DNA from 2 places in the Veillonella sp. CHU594 genome. Region 2 is predicted to be linked to the other one. Evidence: riboswitches for the same ligand, from Rfam matches in the RefSeq annotation. Region 2 holds a riboswitch; the other holds the start of a gene.

Region 1 (16,987 bases), on a different contig from region 2:
CGTGGATCTACAAGACCAACCGGTTTCAAAGGCCCATAGCGCAATGTATCTACCCCTCGAGATGCCATAATTTCTACAGGCATACATCCTTCAAAATAAATTTCTTTTTCAAAATCTTTTGGTTGTACTACATCGGCTGTAGTTAACGCTTCATAGAAAGCATCATATTCTTCTTTCGTCATAGGGCAGTTTAAATAATCTGCATCCCCTTTATCATACCGTGAGGCTGCAAATACTTTATCGTAATTCAAAGACTCTGCTGTTACAATCGGCGCTGCCGCATCATAGAAATAAAAATCTTTAGAACCAGTCAACTCTTTAATCTTAGTCCCTAATGCTTCTGATGTGAGTGGACCACTTGCAAAAATAACAATACCTTCTGTTGGAATCTCTGTCACTTCTTCATGAATCACGGTGATTAAAGGGTGTTCTTTAATACGTTCTGTGACCCTTTTGCTAAAAGCATGACGATCTACGGCCAAGGCACCACCTGCTGGAACTTGAGTAGCATCGGCAGATTCCATGATTAAAGAGTCTAAACGACGCATTTCTTCTTTCAAAAGCCCCACTGCATTTTCTATCGTATTCGCACGCAAAGAGTTAGAACATACTAACTCTGCAAATTGATCTGTATGGTGAGCCGGTGAAGACACTTTGGGACGCATTTCATATAAGTGCACAGGGATACCACGCTTAGCCAGTTGATAGGCTGCCTCAGAGCCAGCAAGACCAGCTCCAATAATAGTTACAAAATCTTTCATTCTTTATCTTCTTTCTTTGTTCTAGGTTTACGTTTTGGCCTTGTTTCACAGTCAGGATTGGAACAAAACTCTTTCTTATTGCCATTTTTATATACTTTTTCAACCATTAAGCTACCACAAACGGGACAAGTTTTATCAATAGGTTTATCCCACATTGTAAAATCACAAGATGGATACCCTTCACAACCATAAAAGACACGACCTCTCTTGGATTTACGTTCTAAAATCTCATGAGATTTACATTTAGGACATGTCACTCCCGTGCTAACTGTAATGGACTTAATATTTCGACAATCTGGAAAGTTAGAACATGCTAAATATTTACCATAAGGTCCTAGTTTATAGACCATATCATGTCCACATTTTTCACAAAGGATACCACTCTTTTCTGCCTCCAGTTCTATCTTCTCAGCCGATTCAGCTGTGTATAATTCCTTCTCAAAACTATCATAAAATGAATGGATAACAGCTTCGTAGAAGTTAGTCCCTTGTGCAATATGGTCTAAATCTTCCTCCATAGAGGCAGTAAATTTCGTATTAATGAACTTTTCAAAATGAGTTGTTAAAAATTCCACCACGGCAAATCCTAAATCAGTAGGAATAAATTGTTTATCCTTACGCTCCACATAATTCCGTTTTAAGATCGTATCAATAGTAGCTGCATACGTACTTGGCCGACCAATTCCCTGTTCTTCTAATACTTTGATAAGACCTGCCTCAGAATAACGGCTTGGAGGTTGCGTAAAATGCTGTATACCATCCATAGAGATAGGCATAATAGCTTGCCCTTCCTCTAGGGCTGGCAGTATATGGTCATCCTCTTTTTTAGCGTCTTCATAGACTTCTGTAAAACCTTTAAATAATACACGATTCCCTGAAGACTTCAATGTATACTCATCTACATGAAATTGCATAGTTATAGTTTCACTTTTCTGTGGAGCCATTTGACTCGCTAAAAATCGATTCCAAATCAAGGTATATAATTTTAACTCATCACTAGATAGATAGGACGCTACCGCTTTAGGTGGTAATTCCAACATGGTAGGACGAATCGCTTCATGCGCATCTTGAGCATTCGCCTTCGCTCCAAATACATTTGGTTTACTCGGATAAAACTCCTTCCCAAAGGTCTTGAGAATATAGGCTTTAGCCGCTTCTTGCATTTCCTTTGATACCCGAGTGGAATCTGTACGCATATAGGTAATTAAACCTACATGACCATAGCCCCCAATTTCTTTACCTTCATATAAATGTTGTGCTGCAGACATAATGCGTTTTGCATTCATATTCAGTTTGCGTACACCTTCTTGTTGCATCGTTGACGTCGTAAATGGAGCTGGTGCTTTGCGACTACGTTGTTTTGATTGTACAGAACTAACTACACTTTCACGGTCACGAATAACACGTAACACTTCATTACTTTCTATCTCATTAGAAATCGTTAGCTTTTCATCACCTTTGTGTGTCACTACCACATCAAATTGTTCATTCTTAGCTGTTTGATACACGCCTTCAATAGTCCAATATTCTTCTGGAATAAATGCTTGAATTTCTCGTTCCCGATCGCAGATAATGCGTACCGCTACAGATTGAACACGTCCAGCACTAAGTCCTTTGCAAATCTTTTTCCACAGCAAAGGGCTTAATTTATAACCTACAATACGGTCCAATACACGACGAGCCTGTTGAGCATCCACCATATGCATATCAATCGGTCTAGGTGTTGCCATCGCCTCTTGAATAGCATGCTTGGTAATCTCATTGAAAGTCACTCGACATGGTGTAGTACCATCTATATTTAAAATATGTGCTAAATGCCAAGAGATGGCTTCTCCTTCACGGTCAGGGTCAGTTGCCAGATACACAGCCTTCGCCTTATCTGCTTCTTTGCGCAAATCTTCAATAACAGCCTTTCTACCTGGTACATTCAAATATCTAGGTAAAAAACCATTAGTTATAGATACACCCATTTGCATTTTAGGTAAATCCCTTAAATGGCCCATGCTAGCTTTTACCACATAATCATCACCTAAAAATTTTTCAATGGTCTTTGACTTTGCTGGTGATTCCACGATGATTAAAGTTTTTCCATCTTTTTTGAAAGTCCGTTTATGCTCTATTTCAATCGGTTCCGGACGCATGACCAAAGGTCTAGACTCTGGTGCTTTGGCGCTTGATTTGACAGCTTCTTTTGTATCTTTGTCTTTTTTCTTCTCCCCTGTAACGAAGGATCTAGTAATGGCCAAAAATCTTCCTCCTCTAAGTATGTAGCACGTACCCCTGCGGGGTATGTGTAATCATTTGTTTTAGCTCTAATTGTAACAGCAATGTATGAAGATTTGATAAAGACAATTGCGTGGTATGTACAAGTTCTTCAATCGTTGTATTTCCACCAGGATTCATGGCCTTCAACACACTTTGTTCTTCTTCATTCACTATGTTTACTTTATTACTATCCATGTTACTATACTTTGCGACTTTTTGCCAACCATATTCACGCAATACTTGTTCAGGATCTGTTAATACCGTAGCTCCTTGTTGAATAAGCCAATGATTTCCATCACAAGTATGCGTCAATACATTACCAGGTATGGTAAATACATCTCTCCCTTCATTAATCGCCATATCAGCAGTAATCAAAGATCCGCTACTAGCTTTTGCTTCCACAACAATAGTGCCTCTCGTCATACCGCTGATAATTCGATTTCGAGAAGGAAAGTGATGACTCTTTGCTTGCATGTGCGGTCCATATTCTGATAATAGCAATCCATCTTTTTCTAAAATTTCTAAAAATAAATTTCGGTTTGTTCTTGGATAGGTTACATTTAAACCGCAGCCCATAACAGCAATCGTTGGAGTTTGTCCTTGCAAGGCCCCTTCATGGCTAGCACGATCGATTCCCATGGCGCCTCCACTAACAACAATAATGCCTAAATTAGATAAAGCCCGTCCAAAGTGTCTAGCTACTTGTACACCATAGGTAGAGCACTTTCTAGCGCCTACCATCGCCAAAGAACGATCCATATGTTGCAACACTTCTATATTTCCACGTCCATACAACACTCGGGGACTATTATAAATTTCTAATAAAGATTTTGGATAGTATGGAGATTCCCAAGTAATCACTTCCATATGATAACGCTCTAAATCTTCTTCTAATTGTAATAGAAAGCTTTCATTGATAGGACGGCGAATTTCATCAAATAATTCATATTTACAACCCAATGATGGTTCCACATTGTGATATAACACATGATGCCAAGCTTCTTTGGCACTTTCGTAATAGGTAAACAAATTACCTAAGCTTGCATTTCCTAATCCTACTACATGTTGGAGAGCACTCGCATAAATTTCATCTTTCATTTATAATCCCTCCTGTACTTGCCGATAACTCAAAGCTTCTGCCACATGGTCTGTTAAAATCTCCTCAGATTCTGCTAAATCAGCGATTGTTCTTGCCACTTTGATAATGCGGTCATAGCTACGTAAACTCAAATGTAATGTAGTAAAAGCTGAATCTAGCAATTCTTTAGCTTGCTTAGAAAGTTTCACATACATTTCTATATCACTATGACTTAAATGTGAGTTCACCCCAATATTCGTTCCTTTATATCTTTCAGCTTGCATAGATCTAGCACGGATAACACGGCTACGTACTTGCTCTGTACTAACTTCATCCTTAGGGGCATATATCTCTGTTAAAGTAGGTCTTTCTACGGGTACTACTAGATCCATTCTATCCAAAATAGGTCCTGATAACACTCGTTGGTATCTTTGAATTTGCGTAGCTGTACAAGTACATCGATGATCTTCTTCCGTTCCAAACCATCCACATGGACATGGATTCATAGCCATGACAACAATACAATCACTGGGATAGGTAGTTGCCATTCCGATGCGTGCAATATGTACTTGTCGTTCTTCTAAGGGCTGTCTCAGAACCTCTATGACGGGCCTACGAAATTCTGGTGCTTCATCCAAAAATAAAACGCCTTTATGTGCCAAGGTAATTTCTCCTGGTTTTGGCGGTTGTCCTCCTCCCGCCATAGCCACTAATGTACTCGTATGATGAGGACTGCGAAATGGTCGTTGTTCCATTAATCGGCCACTTTTTAATAAACCCATTACACTATAAATGCGGCTTACCTCTAGTTGCTCCTCCCGTGAAAGAGGAGGCAATAAAAACGGCAATCGTTTAGCTAACATGGTTTTTCCCGAACCTGGAGGTCCTGTCATCAGTAAATGATGACCACCAGCAGCAGATATTTCTAAGGCCCGTTTTGCCATTACTTGCCCTTTTACATCTTGTAAATCTAGTATTTCCGCACTATATTTTGATGGCACTATAGCTATCTGCGCACATAGATTTTCTTTCTTTTCAGAATCTTCTAATACTTCCACCACTTCAGCTAATGTAGATAATCCATATACAGGTATAGAGGACCCACTAATAGCCTCTTCATGATTTCCTATAGGCACTATAATATCTTCTACCTTAGAAAGATAACTATTGTCATTCCCTAACTCCTGATTTGTCACTCCCATCACCATAGATAACATTCCCATCACTGGTTGTAAAGAACCATCTAACGATAATTCTCCTATAAATATATGGTGATTCCAATGTATAGACTCCTTTTTCTTATGTTTTCCCGATTCTTGAGCAGCTAAAATTCCCATGGCAATAGCTAAATCTAAAGAAGACCCATCTTTACGAATATGGGCAGGTGCTAGATTGACCACAATTCTCTTCATAGGAAACTCAAAGCCCCCATTCTTGATAGCCGATCGTACTCTCTCTTTTGCCTCTTTCACAGAGGTCGCTGGTAAGCCAACAATATCAAAGCTTGGTAGACCTGGGCTAATATCTACTTCTACAGTCACCACATATCCATCAATACCACTCACACATACTCCATAGGTTTTTGCATACATGATACTCCTCCCATCTTATAAATGACACGCTTTTATATGCCGTAATTCAGAATCTCCCACTTGAGGCACATATACTTCTATGACATCAAATCGTATAGATTCATACTCTATATCACGGGTAGCCAAAAACATAGATATAACATGACGTATATGTTGTTTCTTTTTCCAATGCACTGCCTCGCAGGGCATCCCATAGGTTTGGGTCCGTCTCGTTTTCACCTCAACCACAATGAGCATATTTTCTTTTTTAGCAATAATATCTACTTCACCAAATCGATAGCGTATATTTCGTTCCAACACATCATAGCCTTGGCTTTTTAAATAGTTGGTAGCTAGGTCTTCACCGTATCTTCCTAATTCAATGTGGTTCATAGGCACCTCCTTAGTTCTACATTACTTTCATTACAAAAGAATGTAAACCGTACAACCCACACTGTTAGGAGGGTACTCTACTAAGAGTGTTATAATCCATATACAATTATCGATATGCAAAAAAGCATCCTCATAGAATACTCTATAAGAATGCTTTTATAAGTAATATAATATTATAACTATTTTCAAACAATGAAATTGCTATAGGCAGAGATATCTTTATAGCTATCCTAAGCATGTATAACCTAAACGATATACTAATACTTAGATTTCTTCTACAGGCTTACCTGCCACAATCGATTTGATAGGTTCAAAACTATGACGATGTAATGGTGTAATGCCAAGGTCTTTTATGGCCTGCTTATGTACATCTGTATAATATCCTTTATGGATCGCAAACCCAAATCCTGGATACTCTTCGTCCATAGATTCCATGAAGCGGTCCCGTGTTACCTTTGCTACAATGGAAGCAGCCGCAATAGATGCACTTTTAGAGTCTCCCTTAATCAAAGATTCTACAGGTATCGTTAAATCTGGTAATTTCATCGCATCCGATAATACAGCCTCTGCTTGTACTGGTAAATTACGAATCGCCTCATACATAGCTTGTCGTGTAGCTTCATAAATATTGAGTGTATCAATGACTTCTGCCTCATATGACACACAGTGCACCGCTACTGCTACCTCCATGATTTGTTCAAATAAGGCATCTCGTTTTTCTGGACTCAGTTTTTTAGAGTCATTCAGGCCTACTAGTTTGCAATGAGGTGGTAAAATAACAGCTGCTACTGTCACAGGACCTGCAATAGGACCTCTACCCACTTCATCTACACCAGCCACTAAAAATTTTCCTTCTTCATAAAAACTTTCTTCATAGGTGTACATGGCTTCCAAACGCTGTTGCTCTTCTAAGACTTTTTTCTGCTTTCGTAAATACACACCAGCTGCGTGTTTCACGGATTCACGAGAATCTTCTAATGCCCATTGTACATAATCAAAAGGGCATTCACCTTGCAGTAGATTTTTAATATCTTTAACTTTAAGTTCCTGAAACTCACTCTTCGTCAACATAGTACGGCTCCTCATCGACGCCATCAAAGGTAATGTATCCCAATTTGTTATTTCTGTAATCCGTCAAAATCACACGGCGCACCTTGTCATAATCCACGACGCCACCGCTTACCAAACAACCACGACGACGACCAATAGCCTCTAACATGGTATCTACGGATGTACGCTCTTCTTCCGTCAATTTATAACGCTCATGCAATAATGTCGGTTCATACTCTTCTAAATATGCCAACAACTGCTTAATAACAGAATCTAAATCATACACATCGTCGGAAATAGCTCCTGTCATCGCTAACCGAGCTGCTGCTCGTTGGTCTTCAAACTTAGGCCATAATACACCTGGCGTATCTAATAATTCTAGATTTTTACCTACTTTCACCCATTGTTGACCCCGAGTATGACCCGGTTTATTGGCAGTTCTTGTCGCTGCAGAACCAGCTAGTTTATTAATTAATGTAGATTTACCTACATTGGGTATCCCTAGAATCATAGTGCGCACAGTACGACCTTTAATTCCTTTTTTTAGCCATCTATCGATAATGGGCTGTGCTAAGGATTCTACAGTTTTCACGAGTTGCTTATTTCCTTTGCCATTTTTAGAATCAATAGCAATAGCATGAATACCTTCATTTTTGAAAAATTCAATCCATTCTTTTGTAGCTTTTGGATTTGCCAAATCGCATTTATTTAAAATCACTACATGTGGCTTATCGCCTATCAACTCGCGAATAACTGGATTCGCACTACTGCGAGGAATACGTGCATCTAGTAATTCGATAACCACATCAACTTTCTTTTTATGTTCCGTAATCATGCGAGTGGCTTTTGCCATATGACCTGGGAACCACTGCACGATCGGAAAAATTTCTTGACTCATACTTCACCTATTCGTCTATTATCTATATCATATGCTCATTTTACGGTTATTTTTTTCTGCTAATTTAATATCTTTTATGACATACTACTATCAAACTATCTACATTTTATGAAAGTATATAAAATTGACTATCAAGTAGCAAACTCTCATCTAGGATTTCATAACTAATATGCCCTACTATTTAGCAGTTTCTAAAGGAAATAAAAAAAGGCTAGCCATAGACTTACGTCTCATGGCTAACCCTTTTAAATTAGCGTTTTTCGCGAATACGAGCAGCTTTACCAGTAAGGTTACGTAAGTAGTACAATTTAGCACGACGAACGATACCGCGACGAGTTACTTCGATTTTTGCTAGACGTGGGCTGTGAAGTGGGAATACACGTTCAACACCAACGCCAGAAGCGATACGACGAACTGTGAAAGTTTCACGAACGGAACCACCTTGACGGTTGATTACTAAACCTTCGAAAACCTGAATACGTTCACGGCTACCTTCCACAACTTTTACGTGTACTTTTACAGTATCACCAGCGCGGAACTCAGGAATGTCAGAGCGAAGCTGTTCTTTTTCTAATACATCAATAATATTCACGATTTTTTCCTCCTATTTTGCAGACGTTCATTACTTACACCTTATAAGCAGAGGACCATCTCAAATTAACAGTACTATTCTATCATAAATAAAAGTTTTTATGCAAGAGGGAAATGTAAAATTTATTTTATCTTCCCCTCTACATATTGTCGCAATCGTTCGATACGTTTTTCTGTAGCTGGATGTGTGCTATAGAGTTTGCTAATGAGCCCACTTTCACCAGTTTCAACTGTATAGTTGCGTAAGGTAACTAATGCATTATGTAATTCAGCGCCTAAGCCGATTTCATAAGCATATTTATCTGCCCGATATTCGGCTCGTCTACCTGTGAATAAGTCAATAATGATCAAAGGCGCTTTAATAACCCACTGCATGAAAAGTATCTGCAATACCACGCAAAGGTAGAAGATTTGCACAATGAATGTAATTATCGGTAGTCGCAAATATTGAATCCATAATATGACACGCGCAAATAGTTCGTACACACGAATGCACATTTGTCCCAAATAGTTCATATAGAAACAAGAAAATCCGTAGGCCCCATCTTTATGATGAATATGTCCCATTTCGTGAGCCACTATGCCCAATAATTCATCATATGGCAACTGTATGATAGCCCCCGTATTAATACAAATTCGATTATGCCCCATTGCAAAAGCATTGATAGAATCATCATTTTTGATAAACCAGTCGAATTGCGACATATCGATACCAGTATGGTTTTGTATATCCTTCTGAATCATCTGTAGAATCTCTACTTCTTGCCCTATAGGACGACGTCCCCCATAGAGCCACATGGTAATGCGATGAAACCAAGGAATTTGCGCTAGTGCCGCCACAAGTAACACAGATGTACCTGCTACGGCATAGCTAATATTTTCCAGGTTAATACGCACATGAAAGAGGTCCATCGCTTTCATCAGAAAAGGATGATCAATAGGACCAAAGATAACTTGGTACATGTACAGAATACTGCCAATGATAAATACATTCGCAAAAAATGTGAGTACTGTAATAATCATAAGATTTTATTTCAATTTACCTAAGTTACTTACTTCGTAAGTCATACGTAATAATTGAAGACGATTTTGCTTCACTGTTTCGTCTTTATCCATAACCATAACATGTTCAAAGAATGTTTCAATATATGGCACCAAGGATTCTGCCAAGCTTACAGCTTTCACATAGTCCCCAGCTTCTAAGGCATTACGATTTGTTGTATATACCGGCAATGCCGCTTTGTACAAGGCTTGTTCAGAATCTTCTTTTAACAAGGATTCGTCAACGCCTGTGAAAGTCACATCTTTTACCATATTAAAAATACGTGTGTAAGCCTGCATTAATGGTTCGTTTTCATCAATACGGTTTGCTGTTAAGGCTTGTCCCAAACCTTCTGCTAAAGCAACTGTGACAGTCTCTTGGCTCAATACAATATCCACTACTTGGTATGGCATGCCTTGTTCTAGCAAGATATTTTTCAAGCGAAGGATGAAGAAGTTTTCTAATTGACCTAGTAATTCTTCTTGTTTTTCACTAGCCACGCCTAATAATTCCATTGCTTTCATCCAGATTGGACGCATGGATAAAGACCATTTACTATCCATCAAAATGTTGATGATACCAATCGTTTGACGGCGTAATGCATATGGATCTTGGGAACCTGTTGGAATTAAACCACGGCTGAACGTAGCTACAATGGTATCTACTTTATCAACGATACTCAAAATACGACCTGCATCGGTACTTGGTAAGATATCCCCTGCAAAACGAGGCAAGTATTGTTCAAAAATTGCTTCCCCTACAGCTGGAGTTTCACCATCTAGTAGAGCATATTCTTTACCCATAATACCTTGTAATTCAGTAAATTCGCTCACCATACCTGTCGTTAAGTCGGTTTTAGCAAGATGTGTAGCGCGTTCTAAAGTAACTGTATCTGTAAAGCCTACTTCTTGTGCTAAGGCAGCACCTAATGTTAAGAGACGTTCTGTTTTATCTTTTAAATTGCCCAAACCTTCTTGGAAGACAATTTTTGTCAATGCTTCATAACGACCAGCTAATGGCGTTTTACGGTCTTCATTAAAGAAGAATTTCGCATCGTCTAAACGAGCACGAAGTACACGTTCATTACCAGCTGCTACCACTTCTAGAGATTTGCTATCCCCATTGCGAACAGTTAAGAACATAGGAAGTAATGTTCCTTTGCCATCCACCATTGGGAAATAGCGTTGATGGTCTTTCATTGGTGTAATAATACAGTCTGATGGTAACGCTAAATAGCTTTCATCAAAAGTACCACAAAGTGCTGTTGGATATTCTACTAAGAATGTAACTTCGTCTAATAAATCTTCATCCCACACCACAGTAGCCCCTTTAGTGGCTGCTAATTCTGTTAATTGTTTACGGATCGTCTCACGGCGAACGTCTTGGTCGATCATAATAAAGTTCTTAGTTAATGTATCCACATAGTCTTTTGGTTCTGTAATAGTCAATTCAGACTCACCAAGGAAACGATGTCCACGGCTTACATTTGTACTTGTTACATTGGCAAATATCACCGGCACTACGTCTTGTCCAAATAATGCCACCAACCAACGTACTGGACGAACGAACCGTTCTTCTAAATCGCCCCAATGCATGGATTTAGGGAAACTTAAACCTGTAATCAAGGATGGTAATACGTCAGATAAGACTTCTTTTGTATCTAAACCAGCTGTTGTTGTGTCCGCAAAGATGTAACCATCTACTACTTTTAATTCAGATACATCTAATCCTTTACCACGAGCAAAACCGATGGCTGCTTTTGTAGCATTGCCGTCAGCATCATAAGCAATGGATACAGATGGACCTTTATGTGTTTCATGAACATCTTCACCACGTTCTGCTACGTCATTGATGAGTAATGCAACACGGCGAGGTGTGGCATAGACTTTTACAGCGCCATGTGGAATGTGACGCTCTGCCAATGCAGCTGTTGCTAATTCACCTAATTGTTTAATAATATTTGGCAAAAATCCTGCAGGAATTTCTTCTGCCCCAATTTCAAAGAGTAAATCCTTAGCCATCTTATTTATCTCCTTTCAACAATGGGAAACCAAGTTCTTCTCGTTTCGCCAAATAGTTTTGTGCACAAATACGAGCCATGTTACGAACACGACCGATGAAAGCTGTTCTTTCAGAAATAGAAATGGCACCACGTGCATCTAGCAAGTTGAATGTGTGAGAACATTTCAACACATAATCGTAAGCCGGCAACACGAAACCTAATTGACATACACGTGTCGCCTCTGCTTCGTACATATCGAACAATTTGAATAACATATCTGTATCTGCTAATTCAAAGCTGTACGTAGATTGTTCTACTTCGTTCGCATGCCATACATCGCCGTATGTATATTGTTCGTTCCATTGCAAATCGTATACATTTTCTACGCCTTGAATGTACATAGCCAAACGTTCTAAGCCGTATGTAATTTCTACGGACACTGGTTTTACATCGATAGATCCCACTTGTTGGAAGTACGTAAACTGCGTTACTTCCATGCCGTCTAACCAGACTTCCCAACCAAGGCCCCAAGCGCCCAATGTTGGAGACTCCCAGTTATCCTCTACGAAACGGATATCGTGATCTTCTGCATGAATGCCAAGAGCAGCCAAACTTTGCAAGTATAATTCTTGAATATTGTCTGGAGAAGGTTTAATAATCACTTGGAATTGATGATGTTGAAATAAACGGTTCGGATTGTCACCATAACGGCCATCCGCAGGACGACGGGATGGTTCTACATAACATACAGACCATGGTTCTGGTCCCAATGCATGTAAGAACGTAGCAGGGTTCATAGTACCCGCCCCTTTTTCAATGTCATATGGTTGTTGCAAAATGCAACCTTGTTCACCCCAGAAGTTTTGGAGTGTAAAAATCATCTCTTGAAATGTCATTTCCATTCCTCCTTATGTTTTACAGGGAATAAAAAAAGTCCCTGCAACGAAAATCGCTACAGGGACGAGATATACCCGCGGTTCCACCCTAATTGGCTAATGCCCTCTTTTAAAAAATAGCCTTTACTAATTGTCCATACCTAGTATGGTACAACGTTCCTGCCCATGCTCCACAGCGCCTTCTACTCATTTGTGAGCTTTCACCGTCCTCACTCGCTAACGGGAGTATACTCCTCTGCTTCATCACTTATGTATATATACTATTGTATGGATAAAAGGGATTAGTGTCAAGGTGTATCCGCTGAATTACTGATGTAAGTTCTTAATTGCTTTTACTATCCCCCTGTACCACAAAGGTCTAGCAATATGTTCTGTATATTATTTTTCCAAGAACATCTTACACCATTCCATGTTCTCTATCCACATGGCCGTTTCATATTCGATGTCTTCCATTTCTGTGATAGCTGAGATTACCGCAATACCGTCCACTGGTTCCGCTAAGACATCATCAAAGTTATCTCGATTAATGCCACCAATAGCCACCATTGGAATTGTCGGGTTATGAGCACGTAAAGCTAAAATTAATTCGGGCCCTCGCACAGTTTTGGCATCTTTTTTTGTGCTTGTTTCGTACATAGGACCTACACCGATATAATCCACATAGTCCAACTTTGTATTCTCTAACTCTTCCACAGAATTAATGGACGTACCCACAATAGCGTGAGGCAATCGTTTGCGTACTTCGTCAAGGTCCATATCGTCTTGTCCCACATGGACGCCAGCAGCGCCTATCTTTTCAGCTAATTCTACATCATCATTAATGATGAAAGGAACTCCATATTCCTTACAAATGTGTTGCAACTCTCGTGCCAACTGTTCTTTTTCGTCACCTCCTAAAGCACCTTCTCCTTTTTCACGAAGTTGAAAGCAAGTAATACCCCCTTTACAAGCTTCTGTAAGGGTCTTGTGAATATCCTTCGTATTCGGTGTTCCACAAATGAAGTATAATCCCATCATGGAGCGCACTGTATCTATATCATGATGTTTCAAAATAATCCTCGTTTCTTTAATGCCAACTATAAAAGATCACTTATAGTATACCATGACACCAAGTATAGTCGATATGATATGGATCATACCTGTATTACTCAGAATATTCATCCCCATAGGCCATATGATTCACCGGTCCATTGCCTGTACCCAGCCCAGGGTTATGCAAAATAGCTAATCGGATATATTCTTTACCAATGGTAATCGCATCTTCCAAAGATTTTCCTTTAGCTAGTTCTGCTGTAATGACAGCGGAGAAAGTACAACCTGTGCCGTGTGTATGTACTGTGTCGTATTTAGGACTTGTCCAAGAGCGACGCATGGACATGGTATCTTTTATAAACAAGTAATCTGTGGCCTCATCTCCGATGTGACCACCTTTGATGATCACTGCTTGAGGACCTAATTCTTGTAAAATGCGAATCCCTGCTGTATGCAAAGCTTCTACCGTATCAATTTTCATATCTGCCAGTACTTCGGCTTCGCTACGGTTCGGTGTAATCAAGGTCGCTTTCGGAATCAATGTACTTTGTAAAGCTTTCACCGCCTCATCGGAAATCAATCGATCCCCGCTGGTGGCAATCATCACAGGGTCTAACACATAGGGTACCTTAGGATCTATATATGTCCCGATGAGTTCCATCATCTCTGCTGTGGCTAACATGCCAGTTTTCACTGCTTCCGGTACAATGTCTGTATACACCGATTGTAACTGTGCTTCAATCATGGATACATCCATATGGGCAATTTGCGTTACACCTCTTGTGTTTTGTGCCACTACGGATGTAATAACAGCCATCCCATAGACATGACGACTTTGAAAGCTTTTTAAGTCCGCCATCACCCCTGCACCGCCTGTTGGATCTGTTCCTGCAATTGTTAACGCTTTATGTAATTTCATAGGTATCTCCTTTACTAGTAACAAAAAAGAACCAATCCTAGGGACGGTTCTTATACAATATCTAGTATTCGATGCCATCCACTTTCCTCCGCCAGCATTATCTGGTTCAGGTCTAGGGTTTTGACACTCATCAATCTCAGCATAAGCACCCCTAGTGGTTCTTATATTAATTTAGTTATAACATGAAATATACTCTAATGCAATACAATAAATTACAGCTAAGCTACTTTCACTAGAAGATATTTCCTCTCAATATAGATATTCATATATCCTATATATTTCATATGATACATTACATTCACCTATATATTGCTATTGACGTAGTATCATTCAATTCGTATAATACATCTGTAAGGGGTGCTCACTAAAGTGGGCTGAGAAGTGGCTATGTGCTACTAACCCATAACCTGATTTGGATAATGCCAACGTAGGGATATATTAGTATATTTTTGTAGTACCTATACAAACACATAAGGACACATTACCACATGGTTCCTGTTTGCAATACTAGGTATCTCAAGAATATCTATCATCTACAGGCTAATCATTTTGGATTAGTCTTTTTTGTTCCCACTGGCATGGATAGGAGTATTCATGACTGATACACAACTTTCATCATCGCGGTTGTCCCTCATTTGGTTCGGCGCCGCTCTTTCCATTGCGGAAATTATGACGGGCACCTATTTTGCGCCCCTAGGATTTTCCGACGGCCTATTAGCCATCATCATCGGTCACGTCATCGGCTGCTTGTTATTATTTGGTGCAGGACTCATCGGTGCTCGTGAACAAATGAGTTCTATGCAAACTGTATCCACTGTCTTTGGCAATGGGGGCATGAAATTATTTTCTATTTTAAACGTTCTACAACTGATTGGTTGGACCGGTATTATGATTTATGACGGTGCTCTTGGTGCCGTAGAGTTATGGAATCTACCATTCACTGCGTGGACTTTCATTATCGGGGCCCTCATCATTGTATGGCTCTTCATCGGTATCCGTAACATGGGATACATCAACAGCATCATGGGCTACGGCTTAGGTATCCTCTGCATCTATTTGTTGATTAGCTTGTTACAAGAAAGTTCCATTCACAGCCAAGGAATCATCACTGATGAAATGACTTTCACAGCGGCCTTGGAATTATCCATCGCTATGCCGTTGTCTTGGCTACCATTGATTAGTGATTATACTCGATTATCCAAGAACCCTGTGGCAGGTACTGCATCTAGTGCCATCGTATACGGCGTAACTAGCTCTGTCATGTATGTATTAGGCCTCGCTGCGGCCCTCTATACAAATGAAAGCAACATTGCAAAGGTTCTACTTCATGCTGGTTTAGGATTTGGTGGGTTAATTATCATCGTATTCTCTACTGTCACAACTACTTTTATGGATGCCCTATCTGCAGGTATTTCCTCTGAAAGCTTGCAATCTAAATATTCTGGTCGTACCATTGGTATTATCGTTACCGTCATCGGCACCATCGGTGCATCCATCTATCCAATGGATAATATCATTCCTTTCTTATATATGATTGGATCCGTGTTTGCCCCAATGATTGCTATTTTATTAACTCACTATTTCTTATTACGTCATTGTCCACACCTTGACCATGGACCTAGTTTGTATATCATTTGTTGGGCATCTGGTACTTATATGTACCATCAATTCCTTGACAGCAACCCATTCTTAGGAGCTAGCCTATCTACTATCGTAGGAACAGCATTAGCAACCATTGCAACAGCCTATATCATTAGCCTAATTTCTAAAAAGAAAAAAGAAATATAACCGCTTACTATACTATTTAGTGCGTATATAAGCACTCATTATTTCATTATACATTTTACAATAACTTCACAAATCAAAACAGGAGCATTCCTTCTATGAAAGGTAGCTCCTGTTTTCATTTTAATATATTAATTATATCATCGTCTCTAAAAACTCAATGCTATGCAATGTATATCCTAGTTGATAGGTCAAAAGTTTCCGCAATAGAATTTCTAATTGATCCCATTGATTCGCAGTAAGACGTAGAGGCTTTGTAGGAATCCAATCATAGTTCAAAAGCATTGTTATACCTTGTTGTAGCTCTTGTTTCATTACATACTGACAGGCTTCATAGATTTCATCGCAAAGACTTGCCATTACCTCAGGGTCTTCACAATGTTGCCCTTGTGGCACAAATCCCGCCAGACTTAACATATGCCACCCCAGCACAATAGAACCTAAGCGAATGGGTTTATCCTGTATAGATTGTAAAAATCGGCTCATGTTCGTATATACACTGCGGTCTAATTTACCTTTTTCAAATAAAGCACTTACCAGTTCACCGCTAAAAGTAGCATAGGAAATATCTTCTAAACTTTCATAATCGCGTGTAGAAATCCCATCTATCTGGATAATATCGTACATGTCTCCGTTAGGTGCTACTGTCAAATATAAACGGCTTAAAGGTTGCAAATACGCTCCTTCTTTATAGTTAGCTTTAC
Region 2 (16,987 bases):
TATTACCAGCTGGCGCTAGTAATTCCATATGTCGTTTTGTCATGTATTTATCCTTTCCATACACTAACACTCATACCATCTCCCATCGGATAAATGGTGGTGTTATAGTGTTCTTTTTGTTCTACATACGTTAAATATTCTTGCAATCGTTTCACAATGGTTTTAAATCGGCGTGGTGGTTCTTTGTCTCCCCGCACATAGCCACGGAATAAGACATTGTCTGCTAACACTACCGCTCCTTCCGCTAATTTTGGTTCAATCAGCTCTAGTTGCTTTAAGTACTGTCCTTTAGGACCATCTAAAAACACTAAATCAAAAGGACCTTCTAAGGCTTCAATCAATTCTGTAGCATCTCCTTTTAATAGAGTGATTTTCTCTGCATAGTCTGATTGTGAAATGAAATGGCTAGCCATCCCATGGCGTACATCATCTAATTCCATAGTGATAAGCTGTCCTTCTTTGTCCATATGCTTTGCCAATAACAGCGAAGAGTATCCAATAGCAGTGCCCACTTCTAAGACTCGCTTTGGTTTATATAAACTGATTAAGTCTTCAAAGAGTTCTACTTCTGACTCTCGTAAAATTGGCACATCATGCAAAAGCGCATAAATACGTTGTTCATTTAAAATATCTTTAATTTTCATAAATTTGATCCACTATTTTCAAATGTTCATCATAGGTTTTCGTAAAATGATGATGTCCTTCTTTGTCAGCTACAAAGAATAAATACTCCGTTGGTGGCGCATACAAAACTGCCTCCATGGATTTGATGCCTGGGTTTGCAATAGGTCCTGGTGGCAACCCTTTATGAAGGTATGTATTGTACGGACTTTCCAATTTTGTATCCTCAATACTAATCAAGGGCTTAGGATATCCTAAAATATATTGAATACTAGCACATGATTCTAAGGGCATACTAGTTTTTAAGCGTTGACGAAAAACTGCGGCAATGATCGGTCTATCTTCATCAAACTTCGCTTCTTTTTCCACCAAGGATGCTAAGGTAATAAATTCAAATATGGTCATTCCTTGTGCTTCAATATCTTGGCGCATTTTTGGTGTTAATTGGCGATTCATTTCGTCCGCCATGATGGCCATCACATCTTCTGCTTTGCTACCTACAGGAATTTCATAGGTGCTAGGGAATAGAAATCCTTCCACCCGATAGGTAACAGGCTTCGTTCCCACCATATACTCATAAGGTGTATAGGTCTTTCCTTTTTCCATGAATGCATACTGCGTATCGATGCCTTGTTCTTCAATGCGTTTGCCAATTTCACCAATGGTAAATCCTTCTGGAATGGTAAGTTTCACCGTTTGTAATCTACCTTGTTGGAGCAAGCCAATGATCTCACTTAAACTAGAATGGTGTGGAATTTGATAATATCCATGTTGTAACTTATCCATGGTTCCCGTTAAGCGTAGAGCACCACGGAACAGAGTAGGTGATGTGATCAGTCCTCTTTCATAGAGTACATCCCCAATCTGTGCACCAGTTTGATTCTCACTGATAACAACTGTTTCTACATCTTCCTTTGAACCACCAGTCCAAGGAATATAATATATACCTGCTAAGATTCCAAGCAAAATTACGATTAGAATTGCTACACATCTATAGATATAGTTTGCATATTGTTTCATAGCACACTCCTTTTTCAACGAATACTATATTATACCATTTTAGCAGTATATATAGCAATTTTTCTATATAGTATAGGTCAATGTATCATCGATACACTCACCTAGACCATATATCGTAACGCCATTAGGTACAACACTTTTTTACCTACCATGTATGTAATCCATCTTCTCTTATACAGAAAAGGCTGTAACCACACTGTCTTTCGACAGTCTGTTACAGCCTTGACTAGCGATTAGTCCATTTCTTCGTATAATTTAATCACTGCATCAAATTCTTCATCAGTAGGAGCTACGTAAACTTGTTCTCCTTCTTCTTCATCAATGCGTGCAATAATCACTTCTGGTTCATCATGTTCAGTGTCTTCTTCTGGAGGAAGAGATACTAAAATCGCAAATGCTTTTCCATCATGTTGAATTAGCATTTCTTCTTCATAATACATTTCTTCTCCATTTTCGTCTTCAATGACAATCACAGATACTTCACCTTCATAACCTTGTTCGATCATGGTAACCTCCTTATGAACGACTATCTAAATAGCCTTGTAAAATGACAACTGCTGCCATTTTATCAATGACTTCTTTCCGTTTTTTACGACTTACATCAGCAGCAATTAAAGATTTTTCTGCCATCACTGTAGATAGGCGTTCATCCCAAAATACAACTGGCGTGGAGATGACTTCTTGCATCTTTTCTACAAAGGCTTCCGTTTTTTCAGCCCGTTCTCCTTTGGTACCATTCATATTTTTTGGCATGCCTACCACAATAGTGTCTACCTCGTATTCACGGATTAACTCCGCAATGCGCTGAAAGTCTTTTTCATGAGATGTGCGACGAATAGTTTCGATGCCTTGCGCTGTAATATACAGCGCATCACTGCATGCTACGCCTATGGTCCGACTTCCCACATCTAGTGCCATAATTCGCATTATAATTGTTTCGCTTTCACATATTCTTTCACAAGTTCTTCAATAAGCTCATCTCGTTCGATGCTACGAATATCACTACGAGCATTATTATAACTTGTAATATACGTTGGATCTCCGGAAATGAGATATCCTGTGATTTGACTAATTGGGTTATACCCTTTTTCCGCCAAGGCTTGGAACACATGTTGGAATACTTCTTCTGGTGTCAACGGTGTTGTTTGTACCGGTTTAATCACCATTGTTTTATCTGAAAGATTCATATAATCCCTCCTTATCATGAATTTTCTAGTGAAAATCTCATCTATGAGTAAACTTATCCAACCATGGATTGGATTGCCTCTTTACCTGCTGCTAAGGCTTGGTCCATCGCTGCTGGATCTTTACCACCAGCTTGTGCCATATCTGGACGGCCACCGCCATTACCACCAGCCGCTTGCGCTGCTACTTTTACGATATTACCGCAGTGGATACCTTTGCCAACTACGTCTTTTGTAGCCATGCAAACGAAATTCACTTTATCGCCACCAGCTGCACCTAATAATACTACGCCAGAGCCAATTTTATCGCGAACCATATCCGCCATGTCACGCAATTCGCCCATATCAGATACTGGTACGGAGGCTACTACTGCTGTTACATCGCCTACTGTAAATTGACCAGCTAAGACACTATCAAGGTTACCGCTGTTCAATTCTTTTTTCACTTGATCTAACTCACGTTCTACAGCTTTTGCATGGTCTAATACTTGTTGCACTTTACCTACTACTTCTTGTGGTTTTCCTTTCACAAGAGAAGCTACTGCTTTTAATGTTTGTTCTTCTTGTTGTGCTAACACAAGCGCTGCTTTACCTGTCACCGCTTCGATACGGCGTACGCCAGAACCAATACCACCTTCGGAAGTGATACGGAATTGACCGATGAAACCAGTATTTTCTACGTGAGAACCGCCACACAATTCGATGGAGAATTCTGGCACAGATACAACTCGTACTTCGGAACCATATTTTTCACCGAACAACGCCATAGCGCCTTTTGCTTTCGCCGCATCAATGGACATAGTTTCTACTTCCAATGTGGAAGCACGAAGAATTTGTTCATTTACCATGTTCGTAATGGTTTGCAATTCTTCTGCTGTCACTGGGGAAAAGTGTGTAAAGTCAAAGCGCAAATAGTCTGGTGTTACCAAAGAGCCCGCTTGGTTTACATGCGTACCCAATACGGAGCGCAAAGCAGCATGCAATAAGTGTGTTGCTGTATGGTTACGAGCCATATGTTGACGACGTTCTACATCTACTTCAAAAGTGACTTCATCATTCACAGAAATGCTACCTTCTACCACGGTACCTACATGGTAGGTAGTGCCTTCTGGTAATTTTTTCGCTGTATGCACTTCTACTTTGCCCAATGGACCTACGATGAAACCAGTGTCACCTAATTGCCCGCCTCCTTCTGCGTGGAATGGAGTCGTTTTTACGATGATCGTAACATCCTGTCCATCTTCAGCACGTTCAATGGCTTTTGCCCCTTCACCGATTAACAATACTGTGGATGCTGTGGCATTTTCATCGTCAGAAATATGTTCGCCAGATAAATGGGTAATATCTGGAGTAGCTACTTTTGCGTCTACGTCTTCACGAGCTTCACGAGCACGAGTACGTTGTTCATTCATAGCACTTTCAAAACCAGCTTGGTCGATAGTGAAACCAGCTTCAGAAGCGATTTCTTCAGTCAATTCCCAAGGGAATCCGTAAGTATCATACAATTTGAATACGTCTTGACCTGGTACTGTCATAGCGCCCTCAGCTTTCAATGTATCCAATAATTGGCTCAACATGTCTAGGCCAGATGCCAATGTTTGGTTAAAACGTTCTTCTTCGTTTGCCACTACTCGTTTTACGAAGTCTTGTTTCTCCACGATATTCGTGATAGCTCCGCCCAAGATATCTACAACGATATCTACTAATGGTACCAAAAATGGTCCTTGAATACCTAATAGACGACCATGACGAACAGCACGGCGCAAAATACGGCGAAGCACATAGCCACGGCCTTCATTAGATGGCAACACACCATCTGCAATCAATGCCACAATAGCACGAATATGGTCAGCGATAACTTTCAAAGAAACATCTGTATTCGCATCTGTATGATACGTAACACCAGCTTTTTTCGCTGTGGCTTCGATGATTGGGAAAATCAAATCTGTTTCAAAGTTGCTTTCTTTGTTTTGTAATACAGATGCCAAACGTTCTAAACCAGCGCCAGTATCGATATTTTTCTTAGCCAATGGTTCGTATGTACCTTCTGCTGTACGATTAAATTGCGTAAATACAAGATTCCAAATTTCAAGGAAACGGTCGCAATCACAACCTGGTGCACAGTTTGGATCATCGCAACCACGCTCCGGTCCTAAGTCAAAGAAAATCTCGCTATCTGGACCACATGGACCTTCGCCAATTTCCCAAAAATTATCTTCTAAACGGCTGATATGGTCTTCTGGTAAGCCAATTTCATTATGCCAAGTGTCATAGGCTTCTTGATCATCTGGATATACAGTAACGTACAATTTTTCTTTATCCAATTTGATGACTTCTGTTAAAAATTCCCATGCCCAATGGATGGCTTCTTTTTTGAAATAATCACCAAAAGAGAAGTTTCCCAACATTTCAAAGAATGTATGGTGACGTGCTGTACGTCCTACGTTTTCAATATCCCCTGTGCGAATTGACTTTTGGCTTGTCGTAATTCGTGTGCAAGGTGGTACTAATTTACCTGTAAAAAATGGTTTCAAAGGCGCCATACCAGCACCAATTAATAATAAAGATGGGTCGTTATCTGGAACAAGAGAATAACTCTCTTGCTTTAAATGTCCTTTACTTTCAAAAAAATTCAAATACGCTTGGCGTAATTCATTTCCTGTCATGGTTTCCCTCCTAAAATTGTCTATTGCCTTTATTATACCACAGATTTTAATGAAAGTATGCATTTAGGTGAGGTCATTGACTTATATAGGATGATGATACTTTCCATACTAATTTTATATTTTAGAGCTACCTACACTTCGCCAAATTCACTAAGAATGTCACCACATAGAGTCCAATAGCTGTCAGTACAATGGTCCCCCCTGGTGCAAAGTCTAGCCAAAAGGCACTACACAAACCTCCTATGACGGATATTACGGAATATACTGTAGCGATACCCCAGGTTTCTTTGAAGCCCCGTTTCCATAAATGAGCAGATGCAACAGGAACTATCATCAACGCACTGATCAATAGAATCCCTACTACGGTCATCCCCATGACAACTACAAGGGCTGTTAAGATGGCAAAAATCATGTTCACACGATTTACATTGATACCTACAGTGCGAGCAATTTCCTCGTCAAAGGAGGTAAGCATTAAGGAGTGATACACAAATTTCATGATAATACCCACTACGATAGCCACCGCACCGATACCATAAATATCTGTCATAGTCACCGTTAGAATACTGCCAAATAAAAAGTTCAATAGTCCAGTGCTAGGCATTTTTACCATTGTAGAAAATACGATAGCCAGCGCTAAGCCTGCATAAAAGAATAATGCCATAATCATATCTGCATATTGTTTTTGGTAGCGACGCACGAGTTCTATACCCATGGCGGAAAGTACGGTCAATATAACAGCACCTAATGGAGGGTATACTTTCAGTAAGGATGCCCCCGTCACACCAGCAAAGGCAATATGTCCTAATCCATCGCCGAGCATGGATTGCCGTTTAATGACAATGAACATACCAATTAGGGGGCACATCAGAGCCACGATGAGGCCCGCTAAAAAGGCACGTTGCATAAATGTATAGGATAAAATATCCATCTTAACCTCCTAAATGCCATGCTAAACGAGAGCCTTGATGACTTTCCATAAAGCCTTTACAAGGTCCATAGTAACAAGCATGTCCATCCACACATAAAATTGTATCTGCTACTTCCATAGCTTCTGTCACATCATGAGTGACCATAATAACAGTGATGTTTTCTTCTTTTAAAGATCGCAACACTTCGTATATTTTTTTGCTTGTTTCAAAGTCGATACCACTGGTTGGCTCATCTAGCAAAATATAGTTCGGTTTCCGTGCTAAGGCCTGTGCTAACATGACACGTTGTTGTTGACCACCGCTGAGTTCTCCAATACGGCGTTTCAAGAAATCTTGCATGCCCACCAATTCCAAAGCATCCAAGATGCGTCCTTTTCTATCTTCCTTCGGTACGTGAAATAAAGCGAGTCCCACTACCTCTTCTACGGTAGCTGGAAATTGGGCTGCATTCTTGTTATAAATTTGTGGCACTAAGTGAATGAGTCCTTTCATTTGTGCTTCTTTCGGACTAATGCCGTCTAAACAAAGATGTCCGGCTGTGGGTTCTAATAGTCCTGCTACCATACGAAGCCAGGTGGTTTTACCAGATCCATTAGGTCCCACCACCAGTACAAACTCACCTTTGGGAATGGTGATGGTCATATTATGGATAACCGTCTGAGATCCATAGGAAAATTGTACATCTTGTATGTGAATGCCTGCGTGCGTCATAGTTAACTCCTTTATGTTTCTAGTTATCGCATATATGGCAAAAGCTGTAATGACATCATCACTACAGCTTGTGTATTATAGTACGCGTTTTGCCCCTACATAGCGTGGTCCCCAGTAGCTATCATCAATATCTGCTACGGCTACACCACTGCTAGATGTGGCACTGATGAATTGTCCATCACCGATGTAAATACCAGAATGGGAAATCCCTGGTTCATAAGTTTCAAAGAACACTAAATCACCCGGTTGTAGATTACTTTTCTCTACTTTTTTACCTACTGTATACTGTTCGTCAGCTTGACGTGGTAAATCGTAACCAATTTTTTGGAATACATAGCGAATATATCCAGAGCAATCAAACCCTGCTGGTGTAGTGCCTCCAAATTTATAAGGCACTCCCGTAAACGTATTAGCATAGGTCAAAATCTCTTTCACATTGCCAGATATAGGTTGATATCCAATCTCTAAGCCTTTGTATGTTTTGCCTTTCTTTTTGAAAGTCAGCCCTTGTGGGGCAGAGCTTTTGTCTTTTTTATGCTTTAACGTAGATGTGATAGCTGTGGATTCTCTATTTGGATCGATATGGGCTAATAATTTAGCATCTTTTTCTGAAATTTCTTTCTTTTTAGATACCGTTTTTGTTGTCGCCGGCAGTGGTTTGCCCATCAACTTTTTATAGGTCACTGCTCCCAATATTCCGTCCACTGTTAATCCATTATCTTTTTGGAACAATCTAACAGCCCACTTTGTGTTTGCATCATATTCGCTAGTTTCCCTAGCTTTATAACCAGCAGCGATGAGTTTCTTTTGAATACCAAGAATTTCATTGCCTGTATCACCATATTGGTAAGCTCCTTGTACACTAGTACCTAAAAAGCCTACTAATAGAGCGACTGCCAGGTATTGTTTCTTTTTACTCGTCATAGGACTCCTCTCTTATATACGATTATTTGTCTTGTATGTGACAGTTTATGGCGTCTTTCACCCAATATAACGGTCGTTGTTTGACTTCTTCAAAAATTCGTCCCACATATTCTCCGATGATACCAATACCTACCAGTTGTACACCACCTAGGAAGAAGATAGCCACCCCTAGGGTAGACCAACCACTGATAACATTGTCAGAGAAGAAGTGAACAAACAATATGTGTCCGATCATAATCAGGCTTAATAGTCCACATAGCAAGCCGATATATAAGGCTAACCGCAAGGGTACTCTAGAAAATGCTGTAATGCCGTCTAAAGCAAAGCGCATCATTTTTTTTACACTAAATTTAGAAGTACCTGCAAAACGTGGGGGTGCTACGAAGTGAAATTCATGTTGTACGAACCCCAAGTCGCCTACAATGCCCCGCAAAAATCTACCATGTTCACGGAAGTTTTTCAATGTTTCTAAGGATTTTCGATTCATCAACCGGAAATCGGAACCACCTTCCACGATAGGAACATTGGCTAATTTGTTAAGCACTTTGTAATAGTATTTCGATGTAAAAGCTTTTGCCCAACTAGCATCTTCTGTGGAATCACGAATGGTACGTACTACATCTGCACCTGCTTCCCAATGCTTCACTAGTTCTGGAATCAACTCTGGTGGATGTTGCATATCTCCATCCATAGTGATTACCGCATCACCTTGGGCGTAATCTAATCCACAGGTCAAGGCTAATTGATGACCGAAATTTCTTGCCAATAACAGCACTTTTACCTTTGGATCTTGATTACCAATATATCGTAGCATGCCTGCACTATCATCACTGGACCCATCATCGACGAAAATAATTTCATGGTCATAGTCAAGTGTTTGCAATACATCTTTGACTGTAGTATAAAATTTTTGAATATTATCTTCCTCATTAAATACGGGAACAACAATTGACAGTAACATAGCTCCTCCTTATGATCTTTACCTATCTATTTTACAGGATTGAGACTTGTTTTGCAAACTCCGCTGTATATGGAGACGATATCTGACATGCAGAACATATGCTACAACAAGGATTCATAATATATAGTGGCAAACACATTTTATATCCTGTATACTGATGATAAGAATATTTCTCTTTTCTGATACTGATTATTTTTCATCATATTCCTTGTTGCCCTTCAATAACAAGAATCCCGATTTTATTTAACATTTATTTAGCACTTTTAAACTCATTCTTTCACAACATATATAAAGAATGTGATATTACCCCCATTCAGCAGTTAATTTTATTTACTATTTATTTAGCACTTTTAGGAAAAATACTATGAAACTAACTACATTAGAAGCAATTATATCATTAAAAGAGTCTTCACAAGTTGAATACAAAAAGGCTAAAAATGACTTCCCCAAAGATGCATGGAAATCATATTCTGCATTCGCTAATACTACAGGTGGCTATTTAATTTTAGGAATTTCTGAAGACGAGTGTAAAAAACCAGTTTTAACCGGAGTAAAAGATGCTGAAAAAATAATAAGCGACTTCTGTTCTACCCTAGGTGATAGATCTAAAGTTAGCTTAAATATCATAGAAAATGAAGATATACGAACAGCTATTATTGAAGATAAAACTATAGTTATTATACATATTAAGGAGGCTGCAATTACAGATAAACCTGTTTATCTTAATAACAACCTTGCTCATACTTATATCAGATTACACTCACAAGATCATTTAGTAGATACACAGCAATTAAGTACAATATTAAGAAATCAATCTGATCAATTAGATTATGAATTACTCCATAATTATGATATATCTGATTTAGATTTAGATAGCATTAATAGTTATAAATCAATACTATCTAAGAGATATCCCAGTTTAAACTACTCAGAAATGGACAACCAAAGCTTCTTAGAGAATATTGGCGTATTTCGTAAAAATCGAAATACTAATAAGATACACCTAACGGTTGCTGGATTATTATTCTTCGGCAAATACAACTCTATTATCGATCGATTCCCACATTATCATGTAGATTTTTTTGATAAACGCGGTAATTCACAAAGATGGAGTTTCCGAATTGAGTCAGGCAATTTAGATTTTCCAGATTTAAATTTATTTAATTATTATCGCTTAGTAAGTGAAAAACTCTTATTATCTGTAAACAGAAATTTTGAACTTGATGAGTACACGATCAGAAAAAACCCTACAGATTTAACAATTGCTTTACGCGAAGCATTTGTCAATATGATAATCCATGCGGACTACTTTTTAAATACAACCGCTTTAATTGCGGAAATTCATGAACCTTTTTATATTTTTATTAATCCCGGAATTATGAAAATCCCTGTAAAAGAATTTTTCACTGGAGGCGGTAGATCCTTGGTCAGAAATCCTCTTCTCGTTAGCTTATTCACTAGAATGGGCGCCTCTGAACATGCTGGTAGCGGCAGTCAAAAAATAATTGATGTTGTAGTAAAAAATAGATTCAAAGTTCCTGAATTAAAAAGCGACTTAGAAAGAACGTACTTAAAATTATGGATAGCAGAACCTCTAGTAGACGTTTCTAATCTAAAAGAGGATGAGAAAAAAGTGTATACATTTATCTGCAATCCTCCAACTTCAAATAAATCATCTATTAAATTTACAAAAAAAGAAATTGCCAATGCTCACCCTGATATAACCTCTGCTCGCTTAACAAGAATACTTAACAAGTTATCTGAACAAAATTTAATTGTAAAGATGGGCGCATACAAAAACAGAACTTATGTTAAAGCAGTTTCTTCAGTAGAAGTGATTCATCATTGGGGAGAAACTTATGATATTATAAAACATCTATTTTATAAAGATAAATCTGATTCATAGCAGATATCTTCTTTTTTTACCCATATGCACTTTTTACTAAAACATTAAATTTCATTATAATCATCTTCTACTTATCATACGGTAGAACATAAAAGAAGGTCTTCTTTACAATAATTTCTATTCACTCATTGTAATAAAAGATGACCTTCTTTTTCTATTTTATTTCTCTCAATAATTTTATACTATTTTTACCTTCGTTCTTATGTGTCGATATTGCTATGCACTCGCTTCATGAAATCAGACATAATAGCTACGCCAGTGAAAGAATGTTGCAAACACGTTTGGTAATTGTGCTCGTGGATACCTCCCAAAGCAATACCTTGTACTTGTGGGTAATGTGTCCGAATTAGTTTCAACAGTTCCTTCCCCCGCTTAACGCCAATGCCAGGGTGTCCTGTTTTGCATTGTGTGGGAAAGATGGGACTGATTAAGACGTACTCCAAATTAGGGATTCCTAGGGATGCTAATAACTTGATGTCATCTTCGTTGTGAACGGTGCTCCACATAGTTATGTCCTGAAAATGTTGTTGCAAGATAATCCATAGTTCTTCTTGTTCGGATTGCCAATAGCGTATTAGATTAGTGGGTAGATGGATTCGTTTTGCTGTTGCCAAAACAATAGCTAATTGCTCTCGATTCGTAATAACTTTTCCATGGTGTACTACGGTATCCCCGATGGCATCGCAGAGTTGGAGATACTCCTCAAAGGGTAAATCAGTGTCACGGCACAGGGTGTACAGACTACTGTGATTTCTCATCCAGTTGTCTGGTTCAGCACTATCTGCCCTCGCATCAGGCAATTTAGTACTATGAAGATTCGCTTTTACTGTAGATCTATATGCTCTACGTATATTATACGTTAAACTGCTTTCTTCTGTATGATTAATACAATGCTTGCCATACTTTTGTATTCTTTCTATCCCTCTAGACAGTGCTACACCATATGTGGCTAAGCTAATGTCATCTTTCAGTAACTGGCGATTTGTAATCAACACTAAGGTGTCTATAGATTGGTTATTTTTCTTCATAGAGCACATCGATATAATCACTCATCACCACTTGCATTCCTAAGGCTTTCACATCTTCCATGGCTTCTGCTACAGTTCTACTGTCAGCAATTTCAAATTGTGCATCCCCTTCTTCTTGTTTCTTTTCTTCTGAGGAATGTTCACCAATACCTGTGCTGACACCTGCTGACAGTTTCGTCGCTGCTAATGGTAGGACCCCGTTGCGGAACCTGGCTGTTTCTCTAGTGGAAATCGTAATATTTGCATAAGGTAGGAATAAGCGATATGCCAAGATGACTTGCAATAATTGAGCTTCTCCTACGTCCCCTGCATTGATGGTATCATCATTGACGATAGGCCGCAGGCGTGGACAGGAAATACTAATTTCTCCATGAGGATACGCACGTTGTAGCATATGGGCATGCAAGGCTGTGGCAAAGGCATCTTTTCGGAAATCATCCAATCCCAATAAGGCTGCTAAACCTACTCCCCGCATACCCCCTCGCAAAGCTCGTTCTTGCGTTTCAAGTCGATAGGGAAATACGCTTTTATTTCCTAACAAATGCAATGTTTTATAATTTTCCCAATTATACGTTTCTTGGAATACGGTCACATAATCACAACCGCATTCTCGTAGGTACGCATAATCGTCTACATTGGCAGGATAAATTTCTACGCCCACTACCTTAAAATATTTTTTTGCTAATTCACAGGCACGCCCAATGTAAGAAATAGGACTATGGCGTTCACTTTCCCCAGTCAAAATTAAAATATCCTGTAATCCTGTTTTGGCAATATTTTTTAACTCTTCTTCAATACCTGCTTCATCTAACTTCGCCCGATGGATCTGATTTTTACAGTTGAAGCCACAATACACGCATAGGTTATCGCAATAGTTTGAAATATATAACGGTGTAAATAAATACACAGAATTGCCAAAGTATCGTGTTCGTACGGCCTTTGCTTTTTCCGCTAGTTCTTCCAAAAATGGTTCTGCTGTAGGAGATAATAAAATTTTCAGTCCTTCTACATCAATGGTATCTTCTTGCAACACACGGCGCACATCATCTGCTGTGTATCGATCGTACGTATATTGCTCACGTTCTCGCAATACCGTCTCTAAAATAGGACTTTCAATTTGATCCATGTGGGGGCGATACTTCCAACATGGATCATCTATATGGTATCTGGTGGTACTAGACATGGCTATTCCTTTCCTATTATCTCAAAAATCCAGTCAACGGAGATGAAGCGCTACCACCGGTTTCAAGAGTAGGCCCTAATTTTGACAAATATGCCAATCTTCCTGCTTGGATGGCTAAACCAAATGCTTTCGCCATACCTCGAATATGGCCCGCAGAAGCTACGGCTGTATTTGCCATGATTGCAGCTACGCCCATTTCCATTGCTTCTGCTGCTTGGGATGGAGCACCAATACCAGCATCTACAATGATAGGCAAATCAATTTCATTCACTAAAATTTTGATAAATTCCTTTGTCTGCAATCCACGATTAGATCCAATTGGCGCCGCTAACGGCATCACCGCAGCGGCTCCAGCATTCACCAAATCACGAGCCACTTCTAAGTCTGGATACATGTATGGCATAACGATGAATCCTTCTTTTGCTAATATTTCTGTAGCTTTAATGGTCTCCCCATTATGTGGCAATAAATATTTTGAATCTTTCATAATTTCTACTTTTACAAAATCTCCACAACCTGTAGCTCGGGATAATCTTGCTATACGCACCGCTTCTTCAGCATCTCTAGCGCCACTCGTATTAGGGATTAAGATAGTATCCTTTGGGATAGCATCTAGGATATTTTCCACTTCTCCACCTACCGCACGACGTAGGGCTAAGGTAATCATTTCTGCGCCCGCTTCTTCTAGGACAGCCTCGATTAAGTCGATAGAAAATTTACCAGACCCCAAGATAAATCGAGAATGTAATGTATGTCCCCCTAAGGTCCATGTATCTTGTGTTTCCATATCTTTTACTGAACGTGTCATAGGTTCCTCCTTAATCAATATCTTCCCCATGTAGTAGTTGAATCACAGCATTTGCCATATGTCCGGCGCACACCATGACACGAGCGGCAGTAATTTTTCCGATAGAATCGATATCGCTCACTCCATCGCCACATAGATACCAACGATGATGTCTTCGTTCACGGCGGATACCATTACTATCCCCCCAACCTGCCATACCTGAACAGCCTACTAATAATGGCTCTGCTGGATGGGTCAAAATAACTTCTGTCATCCACGCTTTTGTGACAGCCTTGTCCACTGCTTCTACAACCATATCATAGCCATCGATTAATTCAGATAATCTTTCTGGTGTGAGGCATTCATTATGAACGATAACTTCACAGTTTGGATTCATCCGATTGAGATGGCCTTTCATAGCCTCCACTTTTAAAACTCCTACATCATTCACCTCATAATATTGACGGCCTAAGTTACTTTCATCCACAACGTCAAAGTCTACGATTTCTAACTGACCAATTCCAGCACGGCACAATGCCACTGCCACATGGGATCCAACACCGCCTACACCGATGAGCAGAACTTTTTTATCTTGTAAAGATACCATTTAGCCACCTCCTACAAAGGTTACTACTTCCATTGTGTCTGCAGGACTCACACGAGTCGATTCCCAGTCTGCTTTAGAAAGAATCTTCCCATTATATTCCACTACGATGCGATCCATTCGAAACGCTAGGGCTGCCAGTACTTCTTGCACTGTTTGCCCCTCATAATGATACGTTGCTCCATTTACTTTCATCATATCCTCCTAACTATAGCGTATGCTATATACCTATTTCAAACTAGTATCATACCAATTATCCGTCATGGCTCCTTCACCACATACTAGTATAAAAAAACAGCACGAAAAACCATACCCGCGGTGGTATGCCCCTTCATGCTGTAGCACTCTATCGTCTCACTATTCTGTTCCCCTTGTACATCCACTTAGATACACCTTCCATGCATACTCATATACGATATACCATCCTATAAAAGCACAAAAAAGGACATCCTGTTGGATGTCCTCAGTATGACGAATCAAACTTATCCTACGTTGGCATTATCCAAATCAGGTTATGGGTCAAAACTTTCGTTTACTCTCAGCCACTAGGCTCCCCAAAGTTCTCTTTCAGTATACGCTGATACGCCTCAATTTGCAAGTCTAAGTATCAACAACTTTTATCGTCTCCGTGCAGACACAGAGGCATAATTTTTAATCACAACGATAGGTGTCATTTGGCTATCATTGCCAAATGGATTATCGATTAAAATTTGTGCAATTTGCTGCGGTTTCAATCCACGACTATGTCCTAAGATAGCCGCTCGTTTTAAATCATTCACGTCCGCTACACAAGCCCCATAGGCACCTGTTGCTTTCATAATAGCATCGGCTACTGCATGTGGTTGTTTTGGTCCATATACAATGCATTTATCAAATGGAGGCATAGTCCCTGTCACATCATCTGTTAAGGATGCAGTCCGTGCCATTTGATAGAAGACGCCAGATTTTTTAAACACTTTAGCTACGGCTCCACAGAGGAAGGCAAACATCATTTTCCATTCCCCTTCTTTATCCATAGCTGCTTGCATACCATACACAGATGCCATAGAACCATCAGGATGGATAAAGCGATTTAAAAATTTAGCTTGCCAAGATACTTTTAAATCTTCTGGTCGTGTAAACTCCCCTTGCGTGATAGCCACGACGGATTCTGCTACGCACACAATATCTTCTGGTCCAATATAAGGACCTGCAAATTCTACGATAGCCTCTACGATATCATCTTTGTTCGTTAAAATGCGCGTAGGGATTGGTAATAGTTCTAATTCTGCCATGATGTACCTCCTATTTACGCATTGCTACTTCTAACTCTTCTGCAGTTAGAGTAATTCTAGTTTTTGAAATACGGTATGCCTCACGACCTACTACTTGATGGTAGATATCGATAGGCATGTCTGGGAATCCCACTAAGTCTTTACGAATATTACCACTATTAGCCGTCATCACTAGACGCAAACGAATGGTACTGCCTTGTCGTTGTTTATAGACTAACGCTTCCCAATAGCCATCATGACGTTCTGCCTTTGCATCGGTTAACCACGATTGAATTCGCACATTGTCAAATTGTTCTTGTGGTAATAAATGACGAGGGAACATATCCATGATGGTTCCGTATTGTTTACCTCTGTTCACAAATGGAATATCCGTAGATAACACTACTTGATCAAAACTAATGTCTTCTACCACAAATGGAGTGCGACGTTTCACCATGATCACAATGTCTTCATTGCCTTGGCGCCATGCAAATATGCGGTAGGCAATATAAATGATAGCAATGATACAGGCTATCCACACTAGGGTATCTATTAATGTGTAAATATACATAGTTCCTCCTATAGAGTAATGAGCTTAGCTGTTAAGCTAGTATCCTTGAAAATATCTTGTACGATAGACGTTACTCGATCCGCATGGCTAGTAACACAAACTTGTATAGAACCTTTTCTACCTGATGTCTGCTCCAAATCTTCTCCGTACAAAATAGCTCCTACAGCATCAGATGTTTCCCACGCAGGGTCTACAAAGCAAATTTGTTCTTTAGCCAACTCACGCAGTATGGGTTCTACTAAGGGATAGTGGGTACATCCTAAAATGGCCACTTCCACATTTGCCTCTACCAAAGGCTGTACATATTCTTTTGCACAATGTCGTAAAACTGCATCATCTAAATGACCTTCTTCAATACAGGCCGCCAAATCTTTACAGCCTTGTTCTACTACTTTTACATGAGGCTTCAAGGTATGGACTGCATCCATATGTTTATGACTATTAATAGTCGCTACCGTAGCCATAATGCCTAAAGGTCCTTTACGTTTCTGTTTAACCTTAATACGCAGAGCATCATGAATCCCCTGTGCCATCCCCACAATAGGTACATCAAATTGTTTGGATAGTTTGTCCAAGGCTACCACAGAAAATGTATTGCAAGCGATGACTATTAGTTTCACTGGTTGGGCCACTAAA

Evidence for each region. A riboswitch is a leader RNA that binds a small molecule or an ion and turns the genes downstream of it on or off. The one in region 2 is predicted to bind thiamine pyrophosphate.
Region 1: it holds a riboswitch for thiamine pyrophosphate, as region 2 does, so the genes downstream of both, thiD (bifunctional hydroxymethylpyrimidine kinase/phosphomethylpyrimidine kinase) here and thiS (sulfur carrier protein ThiS) in region 2, are expected to answer to the same signal.

What each region holds. Positions count from the first base shown of each region.
Region 1 covers NZ_RQVB01000003.1:43,785-60,771, reverse strand. Annotated here, with positions in the region: gene trmFO (methylenetetrahydrofolate--tRNA-(uracil(54)-C(5))-methyltransferase (FADH(2)-oxidizing) TrmFO) at 1-761, opposite strand, end outside; gene topA (type I DNA topoisomerase) at 758-3,007, opposite strand; gene dprA (DNA-processing protein DprA) at 3,021-4,124, opposite strand; gene EO111_RS01985 (YifB family Mg chelatase-like AAA ATPase) at 4,125-5,696, opposite strand; gene EO111_RS01980 (YraN family protein) at 5,712-6,068, opposite strand; gene EO111_RS01975 (ribonuclease HII) at 6,333-7,136, opposite strand; gene ylqF (ribosome biogenesis GTPase YlqF) at 7,123-8,016, opposite strand; gene rplS (50S ribosomal protein L19) at 8,267-8,608, opposite strand; gene EO111_RS01960 (zinc metalloprotease HtpX) at 8,731-9,630, opposite strand; gene glyS (glycine--tRNA ligase subunit beta) at 9,637-11,670, opposite strand; gene glyQ (glycine--tRNA ligase subunit alpha) at 11,672-12,547, opposite strand; gene thiE (thiamine phosphate synthase) at 12,926-13,597, opposite strand; gene thiD (bifunctional hydroxymethylpyrimidine kinase/phosphomethylpyrimidine kinase) at 13,692-14,498, opposite strand; TPP riboswitch at 14,565-14,661, opposite strand; TPP riboswitch at 14,842-14,949, shown strand; gene cytX (putative hydroxymethylpyrimidine transporter CytX) at 15,093-16,286, shown strand; gene EO111_RS01930 (DNA repair protein RecO) at 16,419-16,987, opposite strand, start outside.
Region 2 covers NZ_RQVB01000002.1:6,442-23,428, forward strand. Annotated here, with positions in the region: gene EO111_RS00515 (U32 family peptidase) at 1-43, opposite strand, end outside; gene EO111_RS00520 (O-methyltransferase) at 48-644, opposite strand; gene mltG (endolytic transglycosylase MltG) at 634-1,641, opposite strand; gene EO111_RS00530 (DUF1292 domain-containing protein) at 1,875-2,147, opposite strand; gene ruvX (Holliday junction resolvase RuvX) at 2,158-2,568, opposite strand; gene EO111_RS00540 (IreB family regulatory phosphoprotein) at 2,568-2,828, opposite strand; gene alaS (alanine--tRNA ligase) at 2,882-5,491, opposite strand; gene EO111_RS00550 (metal ABC transporter permease) at 5,619-6,422, opposite strand; gene EO111_RS00555 (metal ABC transporter ATP-binding protein) at 6,424-7,134, opposite strand; gene EO111_RS00560 (NlpC/P60 family protein) at 7,210-8,058, opposite strand; gene EO111_RS00565 (glycosyltransferase family 2 protein) at 8,081-9,019, opposite strand; gene EO111_RS00570 (RNA-binding domain-containing protein) at 9,384-10,925, shown strand; gene EO111_RS00575 (thiamine phosphate synthase) at 11,126-11,953, opposite strand; gene thiH (2-iminoacetate synthase ThiH) at 11,940-13,136, opposite strand; gene EO111_RS00585 (thiazole synthase) at 13,153-13,944, opposite strand; gene thiF (sulfur carrier protein ThiS adenylyltransferase ThiF) at 13,955-14,530, opposite strand; gene thiS (sulfur carrier protein ThiS) at 14,531-14,722, opposite strand; TPP riboswitch at 14,995-15,094, opposite strand; gene EO111_RS00600 (coenzyme F420-0:L-glutamate ligase) at 15,145-15,801, opposite strand; gene EO111_RS00605 (hypothetical protein) at 15,812-16,351, opposite strand; gene murI (glutamate racemase) at 16,360-16,987, opposite strand, start outside.